Regions from separate parts of the Mycobacterium sp. ITM-2016-00317 genome, predicted to be linked through region 2. Evidence: predicted binding sites of a transcription regulator. Region 2 holds the regulator's gene; the other holds the start of a gene.

Region 1 (7,774 bases), 820 kb from region 2:
TGGGCACCCGCCTGCGTCCGCTGACCCTGTCGGCGCCCAAGCCGATGCTGCCGACAGCGGGCCTGCCGTTCCTGACTCATCTCCTGTCGCGGATCGCCGACGCCGGCATCGAACACGTCGTGATGGGCACCTCGTACAAGGCGGGGGTGTTCGAGTCCGAGTTCGGTGACGGCTCCAAGTTCGGGCTGCAGATCGACTACGTCGTCGAGGACGAACCACTGGGCACCGGCGGCGGCATCGCCAACGTCGCCTCCAAGCTGCGCCACGACACCGCCGTGGTGTTCAACGGCGATGTGCTGTCGGGCTGTGACCTCGGCGCGCTGCTGGATTCGCACGCCGCCCGCGACGCCGATGTCACGCTGCATCTGGTGCGTGTCGGCGACCCCCGCGCATTCGGTTGTGTGCCAACCGATCCCGACGGTGTGGTGACCGCGTTCCTGGAGAAGACCCAGGATCCGCCGACCGATCAGATCAACGCCGGCTGCTATGTGTTCAAGCGTTCGGTGATCGACGCGATCCCGAAAGGCCGTCCGCTGTCGGTGGAACGGGAGGTCTTCCCGGGACTGCTGGCCGACGGACTGCGGGTGTGCGGCTACGTCGACGCCACCTACTGGCGTGACATGGGCACGCCGGAGGATTTCGTGCGCGGCTCGGCGGACCTGGTGCGCGGCATCGCGCCGTCGCCCGCGCTGAAGGGCCATCGCGGGGAAAGCCTTGTGCACGACGGGGCTTCGGTCGCGCCGGGCGCACTGCTGATCGGCGGCACGGTCGTCGGGCGGGGCGCCGAGGTCGCAGGCGGAGCCCGGCTCGACGGTGCGGTGATCTTCGACGGGGTGAAAGTCGGTGCCGGAGCGGTGATCGAGCGCTCGATCATCGGGTTCGGCGCGCACGTCGGGCCCAGGGCGCTGATCCGTGACGGCGTGATCGGCGACGGCGCCGACATCGGTGCCCGCTGCGAGCTGTTGCGTGGCGCACGCGTGTGGCCGGGCATCTCGATTCCCGACGGCGGCATCCGCTTCTCGACCGACATCTAGGCGTGCCCGCGGAATAGTTGCCGGCCGCGAACGTGCATTCCCGGTAGTGATTCGAACTTTCGGACTACCGTGAGTGCACGCTCGCGGATCCGGAGCTGTGGATAACTGTGCCGAGGGGCCTTCGTGTTGTCGGAGGGCCGTCACAAGCTTCGCGCATGGGCACAGTGATCCTGGGCAGGGAAGCGATCGCAGACGGTCTCGTCACGCCGGGCCGACTCCGATACGCATACCGCCGGCTGTACCCCAACGTGTATGTGCCACGCGAGCAACCACTGTCGCTGCGGGACAACGCCTACGGCGCGTGGCTGTGGTCGGGGCGGCGGGCGGTGATCACCGGCCGGGCCGCCGCATCGCTGCACGGGGCGCGATGGGTCAGCGACAAGGCTCCGGTCGAGCTGAACCACGACTGCAGGCGCCCGCCGAAGGGGATCGTCTGCCGCAACGAGCGCATTGGGGGAGACGAAACGACCCGGAGGGGTGAGCTCCCGATCGCCACAGTGCCGCGCACCGCGTTCGACCTGGGCAGGTATCTTCCGCTGAACAGTGCGGTCATGCATCTGGATGCTCTCGCCAATGCCACGGGACTCACACGTGAGCAGGTGTGGCCCCTCATAGGGGAGTACCGGGGAGCGCGCGGGATGAAGACCCTGCGTACCGCCCTCGATCTGATGGACGGCGGCGCGCAGTCGCCCCAGGAGACCTGGCTTCGGCTTCACCTGATGAAGTCCTTTCCCCGCCCTGCGACGCAGATCCCGCTGTTCAACAGCCGCGGCGTGGCGTTCGCCCATCTCGACCTCGGATGGGAAGACATGAAGATCGCGGTCGAGTACGACGGCGAACACCATCAGAGGAACAGGGAGCAGTATGTCTGGGACGAGCAGCGGCTGCGCCTAATCCGGGCACGGGGTTGGCTGCACATCAAGGTCATCAAGGAAGACGACCCGGCTGAAGTCACCGCACGGGTCAAACGGGCATGGTTACTCCGCGAGAGTGCACTGCGCGTCGCTGAACGTGCCTCGTGACTACCGTGGGCGCACGTTCGCGGCAGCGTTCGCGGCAGACGCGGCAGACGCGGCGGCGGCGGCGGCCAGCTGGGTGAGGCCGAAATCGCAGTCCTGCGGAAGCTCGTCGAGCGGCCACCAGCGTAGGTCCAGCGACTCGTCGCTGCGCACCGGCTGCGCACCCTCGGGCGCCCGGACCACGAACTGCACGTCCAGATGACGGGTCGGCACCCCCAGCGAGCAGGTCACCGGATGCACATGCAGCGCAGCGGGTTCCGGCGCGATCGTCAACCCGTCGATGCCCGACTCCTCGGTTGCCTCGCGCAGCGCCGCCGCGACGATGGTCTCGTCCTCGGGCTCACAGTGACCGCCGAGCTGCAACCAGCGCCCGATCCGCGGGTGCAGGGTCAGCAATGCGTGACGCCCACTGTGGTCGAGCACCAGCGCCGACGCGGTGAGATGGCCGGGCACGCACTCGCGCAGACACGCATCCGGGCGGGCGGCCAGGAACGCCAACAGCGCATGCCGCAGCGAATCCTGCGCGGGATCGGGCGGGTTCCACGCGGTGAGCACCTCGACCGCCGACTCGTGCAGACTCACCGGCGCACCAGCAGCGAGTCGGTGGGCACCGGTGGGCGTGGCGTCAGCGGTTCGACGGGGTGCCCGATCGCGATGGCTCCCAACGGCTGCCAGTCCTCGGGCACGTCCAACTCGGCGCGCACCAGATCCGGCGCGAAGATCGTCGAGCCGATCCAGCAACTGCCCACCGACCGCACGGCCAGCGCGACCAGCAAACCCTGAACCGCGGCACCGGCCGCGACCGTGAACATTGTGTGCTCGGCCGCGGTCCGCTGCGCATCCGGATACGAGTGTGCGCCGTCGGGAACCATGAACGGGATCACCAACTCCGGCGCGTCGTACAGAATCTGGCCGCGGCTGACCCGGCGCTCCACGGACTCGGGGTCGCGGCCGTCGCCGCTGAGGTCGGCCCGCCAACGGTCTTTCATCGCGTCCAGCAGCCGGATCCGCACCGTGTGGTCGCGCACCCACACGAAGCGCACCGGCCGCGTGTGATGCGGCGCCGGGGCGGTCAGCGCCTCACCGACGGCCGCCTCGATCAGTTCCTCGGCCACCGGTTCGGCGCTGAACGCGCGTACCGAGCGGCGCAGCAGTTGCGCCTGGGAACGCCCCAACGCCAGCGCCTCTTCGGTGCCCAGCCAGAACAGGTCCTCCTCACCGGCCCGTACCAGATTGCGTGCCGAGGAGCCGTCGTCGCGCAGTGTCAGCCCCCGCACGACGGCCACCGGTACCGCGGTCAGCTTGCCCTTGACCAGATCGGCGGCCGCGGCGATCTCGTCGGCGACGGCGATCTCGGTGACGATGAGCTCGTTGCCGTGCTGGTCGTGTTCGCCGGCGTAGGCGTGCAGCACCGTCAGCCCCGCCGCGCCGATCGCGACGTCGGTCTGGCCCGTGCGCCACGCCCGGCCCATGGTGTCGGTGACGACGACACCGACGCGCACCCCGAGCCGCTCCCGCAGCGCCGCGACCAACGCGGCCGCGCTGCCGTCGGGATCCACGGGCAGCAGCGCCAATTCGTTGGAGTCGACGTTCGAGCCGTCCACGCCGGCCGCGGCCTGCACCAGCCCGAGCGCGTTCTCGGTGATCAAGGTGCGGCCCTTGCGCGCCAGCACCCGCACCGCCTCGGCGTCGATCAGCTTGCGGCGCAGCGCATCCCGCTCGTCGGGGTCTGCCGGGGCGGGCACCATGCGGCCCTCGGTCTTGGACAGCACCTTGCTGGTGACCACGAGGACGTCGTCGTCACGCAGCCACGGCGCGGCGTCGGCGATGGCCGCGGCCAGATCGTCGCCCGGCCGGAACTCGGGGAGCCCGGCCACCGGCAGCAGTTCGACCCGCGCCGACGTGCCGTGGTCGTTCACGGGCTCACCCCGGCCAGTTCCATTCCGGCGCGGACCATCTCGGCTGTCGCTGCCGGATCGGTCATCAGCAGCGGCACCGAGCGCACCTGCACGCCGTCGATCGAGGCGTGGTCCCCGGAGTCCACCAGCCAGCCGTCGAGAATCCCCGTCGCCGACCGCGCCCCGAAGTGATTGCCTACGGCCTCGGAGGTGCTCGGTACCCCGATCACGCTGAGGCAGGTGTCGGCCATGCCGCGCAACGGCTTCCCCGCGACGATGGGGGAGTAGCCGATCACCGGCGCGCTGGTCGAGCGCAGCGCGCCGCGGATACCGCCGACGGCGAGGATGGCGCCGATGCTGACCACCGGGTTGGACGGCGCGATCAACACGATGTCGGCGTTCTCGATCGCGTCGGTGACACCGGGTGCCGCAGTGGCCTTGTCGGCGCCGACGAATGCGAAGCTCTCCGTGGGTATTTGAGCGCGGTAACGCACCCACCATTCCTGGAAATGGATCGCGCGCTTTTCGCCTGCCGATTCGCCGGGGCCGGGATCGGTGACCACAACATGGGTTTCGCAACGGTCATCGCTGGCGGGCAACAGTAGCGCACCGGGTGACCACCGCCGGCACAGGGCCCGGGTGACGTCGGAGAGCGGATAGCCCGCGCGCAGCATCTGACTGCGCACCAGATGGGTGGCCAGGTCGCGGTCGCCGAGGCCGAACCAGTCCGGCTGCACCCCGTAGGCGGCGAGTTCCTCCTTGGCGTTCCAGGTTTCGTTCTTGTGACCCCAACCACGGTCAGGGTCGATGCCGCCGCCCAGGGTGTACATGCATGTGTCCAGGTCAGGGCAGATTCGGACGCCGAACATCCAGGCGTCATCACCCACATTCACCACGGCTGTCACTTCGTGCTCATTGGTATCGTCTGTACCGAACTGCCCCAAGCCCAAAAGATGTTGGACACCGAGCAAGAACCGCGCACCACCTACACCACCGACCAGAACCGTGACCTTCACAGGAATCGAGACTAGGCCGTCAGAGTCGCCCAGGGCGCCTCGGGCGGGAAGTGACAGACACGCCACAACGCGACGCGCCGTAATCAAGTCACGGAATGGTATGAATTCCTGTTCTAGCGCTTGACCAGGACAGCTAACGCGTGTGTAATCACACCAGTGTCATTTCGCGGTTCTCCGGCCGGTTCCGGTGTCGCAGACCGAGATTCGATCACTTGTTCGAATTGGGTGGCCGCACGTTGGATTGTGGGGCTGGCATATACGGATCTACGAGACCTGGAGGAGGGGAACATGACATTTGAACAGGCCGATTTCGGCGACTCGATTCGGTTCGACAACAGGCTCCTCGGCTCGGTGGGAAGTGCGCCGCACATCCAGACCGGACCGACACCAAGCGGAGTCAACGGGCGTCCCCAGCTGAGTCTGGTGCCCGACCACGCCGACTACTTCAGCGAAGGCGCCGAGCTCGACGAGGATCAGTGGCAGGAGCGCGCGCTGTGCGCCCAGACCGATCCCGAGGCCTTCTTCCCGGAGAAGGGCGGCTCCACCCGCGAAGCCAAGCGCATCTGCCAGGGCTGTGAGGTCAAGGACGCGTGCCTGGAGTACGCACTGGCCAACGACGAGCGCTTCGGCATCTGGGGCGGACTGTCCGAGCGGGAGCGTCGGCGCCTCAAGCGCGGCATCATCTGAGCCGCGCCGGCGCGGCTCAGATGCCGGCTAGTCCTCGTCCAGGGTCGGGTCGATGACAGACGGTTCCACACCCAGATAGGTGGCGACCTGCGCCACCAGCAATTCATGCAGCAGCTCGGTCAGCTCGTCGGTGTCTTTAGCCCGACGCTCGATCGGCTTGCGGAACAACACAATTCGAGCGCGAGTGGAGTTACCTCGCACGTCCACCCCCGCGGGGATCAGCCGGGCCAGCGCGATCGGGCCGTCGGCCACCACCTCCGGGGGCCACTGCACACTTTCGGGATCCTTCGGCGCGATGCGCGGAATCTCGTCGACCGCCACATCGAGCGTCGACACCCGGTCATGCCAGCGCCGCTCGATCGGCTCATAGGCTTCCAGCACCGCCATGTCGAAACGTTCGGCGCGGGTGCGCCACCCCGGAACCGTCGGTGGCAACAGCGTCCCGCGCATCTCCCGCCGCGGACCGCGAACGTGGCGCCTCGTCACGGACAGATCGTAACGGTTGGGCTTCGGGCCGGTCCCGGCTGCGCGTGTCCGGCGCAACCGCAACGATCCCGCACGATAGCCTTCGGCTGTGAATGTTCCCCGTCGCTGCTGCCGGCCAGGGTGCCCGCACTATGCGGTCGCGACGCTCACCTTCGTCTACTCGGACTCGACCGCTGTCGTCGGCCCGCTGGCCACCGTGTCCGAGCCGCACTCGTGGGACCTGTGCGTCCTGCACGCCGGCCGGATCACCGCGCCCCGCGGCTGGGAGCTGGTCCGGCACGCCGGCCCGCTGCCCTCGCACCCCGACGACGACGATCTGGTGGCGTTGGCTGACGCGGTCCGAGAAGGCCGGGAGGCGGCCGCGCCCGCCGCCGGTTTCACCCCCGGCTTCAGCGACCCGGTCACCGGTGCGCACGGCGGCGCGTTGATGGCCCCGCCGGCCCGCCGCCCCGAGACCAACGGACGCCGCCGCGGACACCTGCGCGTGCTGCCCGACCCGACGGACTGACCGGCCCGCGCTCTTCCAGCTCCGACACCCGGTGGACGACCCGACCGGCAGATGAGTCGCCATGCGCACAGCCGGTGACGGCTAGGCTGACCATCACACAGTCTCTTCGTCCCAAGGAGCTTCATGTCTCGTCCCGCCGAGGCGGTACAACGCGTCATCAAGGCCTATGACGTGCGTGGACTCGTCGGCGAGGAGATCGACGAGAGTTTCGTGCGCGACGTCGGCGCCGCGTTCGCCCGCCTGGTCCGCGACGCGGCCGCGCCCGCCAGCCAGATCGTCGTCGGGTACGACATGCGGGCCAGTTCGCCGGGACTGGCCGACGCCTTCGCCGACGGCGTCACCGCCCAGGGCCTCGACGTCGTCCGCATCGGGCTGGCCTCCACCGACCAGCTCTACTTCGCCTCCGGCCTGCTGGACTGCCCCGGCGCGATGTTCACCGCCAGCCACAACCCGGCCGCCTACAACGGCATCAAACTGTGCCGGGCCGGGGCCAAGCCCGTCGGCAAGGACACCGGGCTGACCACCATCAGCGACGAGGTCATCGCCGGGGTGCCGGAGTTCGACGGCCCCCGCGGCACCGTCACCGACCGCGACGTGCTCGACGAGTACGGCGAGTTCCTGCGCTCGCTGGTCGACATCGCGGCGGCCCGGCCGCTGCACGTCGCCGTCGACGCCGGCAACGGGATGGCCGGCCACACCGCTCCCGCGGTGCTCGGCCCGATCGCGTCGATCAAACTCTCGCCGCTGTACTTCGAACTCGACGGCAACTTCCCCAACCACGAGGCCAACCCGCTCGACCCGGCCAACCTCGTCGACCTGCAGAACTTCGTGCGCGAGACCGGTGCCGACATCGGGCTGGCCTTCGACGGCGACGCCGACCGCTGCTTCGTCGTCGACGAGACCGGCCACGCCGTGTCGCCGTCGGCGGTGACCGCGCTGGTCGCCGCACGCGAACTGAAGCGCGAAATCGGCGCGACGATCATCCACAACCTGATCACCTCCCGTGCAGTGCCCGAGCTGGTGGCCGAACGCGGCGGCACGCCGGTGCGCTCGCGCGTCGGCCACTCCTACATCAAGGGTTTGATGGCCGAGACCGGCGCGATCTTCGGTGGCGAACACTCCGCGC
Region 2 (7,774 bases):
TGAGCCGGAGAAATCGTCGCGTTCGGCGAAAGTGGTTGATGGAACCACGATGTCGGCATGCTTGGCCATCGGCGTCCAGTACGGTTCGTGCACCACGACGGTGTCGGGGCGGTGCAGCGCGCGGCGCAGCCTGGGCAGGTTCTGATGGTGGTGGAACGGGTTGCCGCCGGCCCAGTACACCAGCCTGATGTCGGGGTAGCGCAACCGCAGACCGTTGTAGTCGAAAGGCTCACCCGGGTGCAGCAGCATGTCGCTGACCGCGGCCACCGGGATGAACGTCGCCACCGGGTTGACACCCTGGGGCAGCCTGGGCAACCCGCACCGCAGTGGGGCCAGGCCGGGCTCGTTCATCGAGCCGTAGCCGTGGCCGAATCCGCCGCCGGGAAGGCCGATCTGGCCCAGCATCGCCGCCAGCGTGAGCCCCATCCAGGGCGCCTGCTCGCCGTGGCGGGTGCGTTGCAGCGACCAGCTCACCGTCACGATCGTGCGGCAGGCGGCCATCCGCCGGGCCAGCTCGGTCAGGTCGTCGGCGTCGAGACCACAGATCCGCGCCGCCCACTGCGGCGATTTCGGCACCCCGTCATCGGTTCCGAGCAGATAACGTTCGAACCGCTCGTACCCGGTGCAGTAGCGCGTCAGGAAGTCACGGTCGGCCAGGGACTCGGTGGCCAGCACATGGGCCAGCGCCAGCATGATCGCGACGTCGGTGCCCGGGATCGGCGCATGCCAGTCGCACTCACCGGCGACGTCGTCGCGCAGCGGCGAGAACGACACGATGCGGCCACCGCGCGCCCGGAACCGGTCCAGCGCATCGCGGGCCGGGTGGGCGGTGGTGCCGCCGTGGTTGACGCCGGTGTTCTTCAACGCCACCCCGCCGAAACACACCATCAGATCGGTGTGTTCGACGATGACCTCCCACTGGGTGGACCGCTTGAACAGATCGTCGTGGGTGCCGACGACGCGCGGCATGATCACCCCGGTCGCCCCGAGGCTGTAGGAGTGACGCGAAAAGGTGTATCCGCCAAGGCAGTTCAGAAAGCGGTGCACCTGACTCTGCGCGTGGTGGAAGCGTCCGGCGCTGGACCAGCCGTAGGAACCGCCGTAGACCGCCTCGTTCCCGTGGGTGTCGATGACCCGGCGCAGCTCGCCGGCCAGTCGCTCGGTGAGCTCGTCCCAGGACACCGCGACGAATTCGTCGGCCCCGCGGCGGGTGGTGGGCCCGGGGCCGTCGTCGAGCCAGCCGCGCCGGATGGCCGGGCCGGTGACGCGCGAGACGTGCCGCACCGACCCGGGCAGATTGCCCAGCGCCGGTGACGGATCGCGGTCACCAGGCAGCGGTGCCACCGATGCGATGTCGCCGTTGGCCACCGTGGCGGTGAATCCGCCCCAGTGCGTGAGGCTGGTCTGAGCTGCGGACACGGCCCCGAGTGTAGGTGGCGGCGTGGGGTCTGCAGCGGCCGAGACCGACCCCGAGGAAGCCGCGCCGGACTTCTCGCACCGGTGTTTCGTGTGCACATTCTTTGCCTGGATTCGGCGAGGTGACTTGGTTATCGACCTCCGCTGCCGCAGAGTGAACCCACGCGGTAACTTTCTCAGAATTTTGCAAGGAGCTTGCAGAAGGACCAGTCGCCGACCCGCGGGGAGGAAGAATGAGCCGGCAGCCGATGCTGCGCCTACGTTTGGTCGGTCGTTTGACGGTCGGATTGCTGGGAATCGCCACGGCGCTCCTGTTGGCACCGTCCGCGATGGCCCAGCCCGAGGTGGAAGCCAACGATGCGATCACCGCGGCATGGCAGGCCGGCGGTGGCGACACCGGGCCGCTGGGCCCCAAAGCGGGCGAGGTCTACCCGGCAGGCGCCGGGTTCGCGCAGAACTTCGCGTCGGGGAAGATGTTCTTCACCCCGACCACCGGCGCCCGCTTCATGCAGGGCGCCATCCTGGAGAAGTACGAGTCTCTCGGCGGTCCCGCCGACAGCGACCTCGGGTTTCCGACCATCGACGAGGGTCCCGGCCGTGCGCCGGACAGCCGCAACAGCACATTCAGCGCCGCCGACAACCCGGTGATCTTCTGGACACCGGCCACCGGCGCGCGTGTGGTCCGCGGGCCGATCAACGCGGCGTGGGACAAGCTCGGCGGATCCTCCGGGGTGCTCGGGGTGCCCGCCGAGGACGAGACCTACGACGGACCGGTCGTCAGGCAGAGGTTCACCGGCGGTGAACTGGCCTACGACTCCGCGACCAAGACCTTCACCACCGTGCCGCCGGAGCTGGCCGGCCCGCTCGCCGACCTGGAGGTCCCCGACGACCCCGTCTCGGCGATCAACGCCGCCCGCCGGGCCGCCGGCGGCCCGCTGGGACCGCTCGGCGCCGCCGAGGGCGAGCCGTATGAGATCGGCGAAGACGGGATGGGCCAGGACTTCGTCAACGGCAAGATCTTCTACAGCCCGCAGACCGGGGCCAACGTCGTCACCGGCCAGGTGCTGGCCAAATACGAGAGCGTGGGCGGCCCCGAAGGCGACCTCGGCTTCCCGGCCACCGGGGAGCAGGACGGCGGGCAGCCGCCGGGTAGCCGGATCAGCACATTCGCCGCCGAGGACAAGCCGGTGATCTTCTGGACGCCGGACCACGGCGCGGTGATCGTGCGGGGTGCCATCAACGCCGCCTGGGACAAGCTGGGTGGCGCCACCGGTGAACTCGGCGCCCCGGTGGCGGATCAGACGCAGAACGGTGACGTCATCACCCAGCGGTTCAGCGGAGGCGCCATCTCCTGGGACACCGCGACCAAGAAGTTCAGCACCGAACCGGCGGGTCTGGGACCGCAGCTGGTCGGCCTGGAGGTGCCGGGTGAGGAAGCCGCCCCCGAGGCGACGCCGCCGCAGGCGCAGGCTCCGGACAACAGCGAGAGTTCCGGCCTGAAGTGGACGTGGTGGTGGCTGCTGGCCATCGTGCCGCTGTTGCTGCTGGCCGGGCTGGGAGCCTTCGCCGTGGTTCGTAGCCGGGGGCGCCGTGCCGAGGTCGATCCGTTCGCGACGACCGAGGACGACTCCTCCCGCAGCTACGAGCCCGCGCTTTCCGCCGTCGGCGGGCAGACCGGCCACGAGGAGGGCCGGGAGGACGAGCTCTTCGGTGAGCGTTACTCCCGGGACGACGTCGGCCCGCTGGGTGCGGCCGCCCCGTCCACCGCCGGCGAGCTGAGCTCCGACCCGCCCGAATTCTGGGGGTCGCAGGCGCCCGGCGACGATGCGCACGACGGGCCGGTCGGAGAGCAGGAAAATCCTGACACCGTGGATACCGCGCCGACGCGTGTGCTGACCCCCGACCCCGAAACCCTGTCGCACGACGTTCCCGACGACCACGGCGCCGAGCCCTGGGACGACACCGTGTTTGAGGACGGCGCCGCGTTCCAGGACGCCGAGATCGCCGCCGATCGCGAGCCGTTCATCGCGCATTTCGGTGGCATGGTCGAGGCACCCGTCGACGCGCAGGTACCGGCGCGTGATCCGGTGACCGACACCGGACGGCACGCGCGGATCGACGTCGACGAGCCGCTGCCGTTCGGCACCGCACTGCACATGCCGTTCGACGATCCGGCCGAGATCCCCGAGGGCTACCCGATCAAAGCGGACACGAGGTCCGGCCTGTACTGGACACCGGAGAGCGTCGACTACCACGAGGCGCCCGTCGAGATCTGGTTCGCCACAGAGGAGATCGCGCGCACGAACGGTTTCGTCCGCGGCGAGTGACCGGGGGCCCGTCGAGCGGGCCGCCGTCACCGTCAGATCTTGCGGATGACGGTGACGACCTTGCCCAGGATCACCGCGTCGTTGCCGGGGATCGGGTCGAACGCGGGGTTGTGCGGCATCAGCCAGACCTGACCGCGGGTGCGCTTGAAGGTCTTGACGGTGGCCTCGCCGTCGATCATCGCCGCGACGATGTCACCGTTGTCGGCGACGTTCTGCTGCCGGATCACGACCCAGTCACCGTCGCAGATCGCTGCGTCGACCATGGATTCACCGACCACCTTGAGCAGGAACAGGGATCCCTCGCCGACGAGTTCGCGGGGTAGGGGGAAGACGTCCTCGACGGCTTCCTCGGCCAGGATCGGGCCGCCCGCCGCGATGCGGCCGAGCACGGGCACGAACGTGGGCTCGGGCAGCGCATCGGAGCCGGCCACGTCGGTCCCGACGATCGGCACGGAGTTGTCGTCGAGCTCGCGGACGTCGACCGCGCGCGGCCGGTTGGGGTCCCGGCGCAGAAATCCCTTGCGCTCCAACGTGCGCAGCTGGTGGGCGACCGACGACGTCGAGGTCAGCCCGACCGCGTCGCCGATCTCCCGGATGCTGGGCGGATAGCCGCGGGTGCTCACCGATGCTCGGATGACCTCCAGGATGGTCCTCTGACGCTCGGTCAGACCGGAGTCGCGATCGCGACGGGTGCCGGTGCTGTCTCTGCTGTCATCGCTCATGTGCCCGAATCTAACCCGGCGGACCGGGATAATCAAACATGTGTTCGAGGCGTGTCGCGTCGGTCCGTCGGCGGTTCTCGCGTGCCCGGACATGTCGGTGGCCTCGGTTAGCGTTCGCAACAGTTCGATCACGTGTTCTATCAATCGAACACCTGATCGAGTAATCTTCGAACACAAGAGCGAACGAATCAGGACCGAAAGGCGAGCTGATGACCATTCTCGACGATCGTGCGACATGGAACGAGTTCGAACGCGCACCCCGCCTGCGTGTGGACGGCGGACGGACCCGCCCCGTGACCCCGGTCCGGCGGCCCCCGTCCCGCCGCCCCGGCGGGGCGCCGGCGAGTTACCGGGGGACCGGGGTGCTGATGTCGAGGGCGTCGCACCGCCGCCGTCCGATCACGCCGGCGACCACCGTGTTGCTGGCACTGGTCGCCGCCGTGATCACGCTGTGGCTCGGTCTGGTCGGCCAGTTCGGCGGTCTCGTCGGTGGCGCGCCGGAGGTTCCCGGTCGCCTCGCCGTGGTGCAGGTGCAGAGCGGGGAGTCCCTGCAGCACGTCGCGCGCAGGGTGGCCCCGGACGCTCCGGTCGCCGAGGTCGTGCACCGCATCCGGGAGCTCAACAAGCTGGAAACCGCGGCGCTGGCCACCGGCCAGACGCTGATCGCACCGGTCGCCTGAGCATTCGTCGAGGACGGCTCCGATGAGGCATGCGCTGTCAGGTCCGGCCGTGAGCCCGCCGTGGGTGACGCAGGTACGCTCAAGGGCGATCGAAGCGATCGAACCCCGGAGTGGCGAAGGAGCGGTGATGCACTGTCCGTTCTGCCGGCATCCCGATTCCCGGGTGGTCGATTCCCGGGAGACCGATGAGGGTCAGGCCATTCGCCGGCGCCGGTCCTGCCCCGAATGCGGGCGCCGGTTCACCACCGTGGAGACCGCGGTGCTTGCGGTCGTCAAACGCAGCGGGGTGACCGAACCGTTCAGCCGGGAGAAGGTCATCCGCGGCGTGCGACGGTCGTGCCAGGGCCGTCAGGTCGACGACGATGCGCTCAACCACCTGGCTCAGCAGGTCGAGGACGCGGTCCGGGCCACCGGATCGCCCGAGGTGGCGAGCCACGAGGTCGGACTGGCGATCCTGGGCCCACTGCGTGAACTCGACGAGGTCGCCTACCTGAGATTCGCCTCGGTGTATCGCTCCTTCACCTCGGCCGAGGACTTCGAGCGCGAGATCCAGGAGTTGCGCGCTCATCGCGGGGTCACCGCCAAGAGCTGACGGGGTCAGTCGAGTTGGCGGTTTCCGTCGTCGACCACCCGTCCGGCCACCTGCACCCAGCCCTCGGGGCTCCACGTCGTCTCGATGACTGAGCCCTGCCCCTGCACGATGGTCAGATCCCGGCTGAGATGCTCGGTGATCCGGACTGCGGCCGCCCCGGTCGCCTCGTCCTCGCGGATCCCCAGGTGCGGTGCGAACATCCGGGACCGAATGGTGCCTGCCGACTCGTCCAGCCAGGTCCACAGGTAATGCTCGGAACCGTCGGCGTAGTCATCGGGGTCGGCGGCGAAGAGCTCGTCGACCGAACCGACCTGGGCGATGGAGAACACGGGGGCCCACTGCGCGCGAGCGCTGACCGAGGTCAGCTCGTCGGCATAGGTGACTTGCACGATGCCCGCGGGCACCTGAAGCGTCTTGACCGGCATTCCGCGGTCCTTCAGCCACCACGACGCCCCCACCGTGGGGTGTCCGGCGAACCGCATCTCGGCGGTGGGGGTGTAGATGTGGACTTGGGCGCTGTGCGTGCCCTCGCGCGGTAGGTGGACGAAAACCGTTTCGCTGTAACCCAATTCGGTGGCGATGCGCTGGCGTTCGGAGGCACTCACCGTCGCGGCGTCGACGACGCCGAGCGGGTTGCCGAAGTTTCCGTCGTGGTCGGTGAATACGCGCAACACGGTCACATCGATGGCCATGGCCCGATGCTACGTGCTCGGCCGGGCCGGCCGGTCAGGTTGCCGAGCGTTCGTCGGCTCCCATCGCATCGAGCACCGCGACGCGGGTGTCGACCGTGCCGGACAACGCGCGTTCGTTGAGGCCCGTGCGAAGCAGTTCGCGCAGATAGTCCTGGTCGTAAACGGCGGGTTCGGTCGAGTCGATGAACCTCTCGACCACCTCGACGAAACGGTCCGGGTCGTCGTGGAACGGGAAGTGGCCCGAACCCCGGAAGATCTCCAGCCGGGACCCCGGCATGGCGGCGTGCGCCATCTCCGCATGACCGACCGGGATGACGGCGTCGAGGTCACCCCAGATCAGTTGCACGGGAACAGATTGCGTCAGATAGCAGCGATCCAGCATCGTGACCACCTGGCCGCGCCAGTCCACGACTGCGCGCAGGGTGCGGGCGAAAGCCGACGATGCCGTGGGTTCGGGCAGGTCGGCCAGGATGCGGAGCATGTGCGGGATGTCGTGGCCGACGCCGGTGGAGCCGAAGACCGTGCCGCCGAGGCGGCCGAGCGCCTGCAGCGCAGGCAGCACCATCGGGAGGCGCAGCAGCGACAGCGCCTCGGTGCCCAGCGGCATCGCGGCGATGCGCAGCGCGATGTTGACGTCCTTGGTGACCCCGCCCGCGCCGACCAGGATGAGCCGGTCCACCAATTGCGGGAACTGGTAGGCGAACTGCATCGCCACCCCGCCGCCGAGCGAGTGGCCGATCACCGTGGCCCTGTCGATGCCGAGGACACTGAGCAGATCCCGCATACCGTTGGCGTAGGCGGCCACCGAGTAGTCCGCGCGCGGCTTGTCCGACTTGCCGTGCCCGAGCAGATCCGGCGCGATCACCGTGAACCGCTGGGCCAGTTGGGCCTGCACGGTGTCCCACGTGGTGGAGTTGTCGCCGATGCCGTGGATCAGCAGGATCGCCGGACCGGAGCCGGCCACCCGGTAGGCCCGCCGGTAGCCGTGGATGGTGCAGTACTCCAGCGTCGGGGTGGTCTCGCGCACGGGGTGCAGATGCGGTTTGCGTTCGGTCATGTCGCCCATTCCGTCGTCGGCACGGCCGGCCGCCGGTGGCGCTACCGGCCGTCCCGGGGGTCTTCTCTGTCCTTGGGCTTCTTCTCACCGGCCTGTTCGGCGAGGAACCGCTCGAACTCGGCGCCGAGTTCGTCCCCGCTGGGCAGATCTTCGTCCCGCGCCAGAAGGGACCGGTTCTCCTGAGCAGCGACGAACGCATCGTACTGACGCTCCAGGGCCTCCACCACCTGAGCGACCTCCGCGCTGGCTCCCACCTGCTCGTTGATCTTGTCGAGCACCTCGGCCGAG

Evidence for each region. The regulator LexA, encoded in region 2, represses DNA repair genes until DNA is damaged. The targets are predictions, from matches to a motif close to CGAACANNTGTTCG.
Region 1: the regulator LexA is predicted to act here: its motif matches at 5,173-5,186, upstream of cofD (2-phospho-L-lactate transferase).

The regions. Positions count from the first base shown of each region.
Region 1 covers NZ_CP134399.1:1,519,448-1,527,221, forward strand. Annotated here, with positions in the region: gene C6A87_RS07270 (NDP-sugar synthase) at 1-1,034, shown strand, start outside; gene C6A87_RS07275 (hypothetical protein) at 1,190-2,056, shown strand; gene C6A87_RS07280 (NUDIX hydrolase) at 2,057-2,635, opposite strand; gene C6A87_RS07285 (coenzyme F420-0:L-glutamate ligase) at 2,632-3,972, opposite strand; gene cofD (2-phospho-L-lactate transferase) at 3,969-4,967, opposite strand; gene C6A87_RS07295 (WhiB family transcriptional regulator) at 5,388-5,654, shown strand; gene C6A87_RS07300 (metallopeptidase family protein) at 5,682-6,104, opposite strand; gene C6A87_RS07305 (DUF3499 domain-containing protein) at 6,229-6,648, shown strand; gene C6A87_RS07310 (phosphomannomutase/phosphoglucomutase) at 6,772-7,774, shown strand, end outside.
Region 2 covers NZ_CP134399.1:2,344,122-2,351,895, forward strand. Annotated here, with positions in the region: gene C6A87_RS11215 (molybdopterin guanine dinucleotide-containing S/N-oxide reductase) at 1-1,419, opposite strand, end outside; gene C6A87_RS11220 (hypothetical protein) at 1,650-3,743, shown strand; gene lexA (transcriptional repressor LexA) at 3,776-4,465, opposite strand; gene C6A87_RS11230 (LysM peptidoglycan-binding domain-containing protein) at 4,675-5,145, shown strand; gene nrdR (transcriptional regulator NrdR) at 5,273-5,737, shown strand; gene C6A87_RS11240 (PhzF family phenazine biosynthesis isomerase) at 5,743-6,429, opposite strand; gene C6A87_RS11245 (alpha/beta hydrolase) at 6,464-7,486, opposite strand; gene C6A87_RS11250 (PAC2 family protein) at 7,528-7,774, opposite strand, start outside.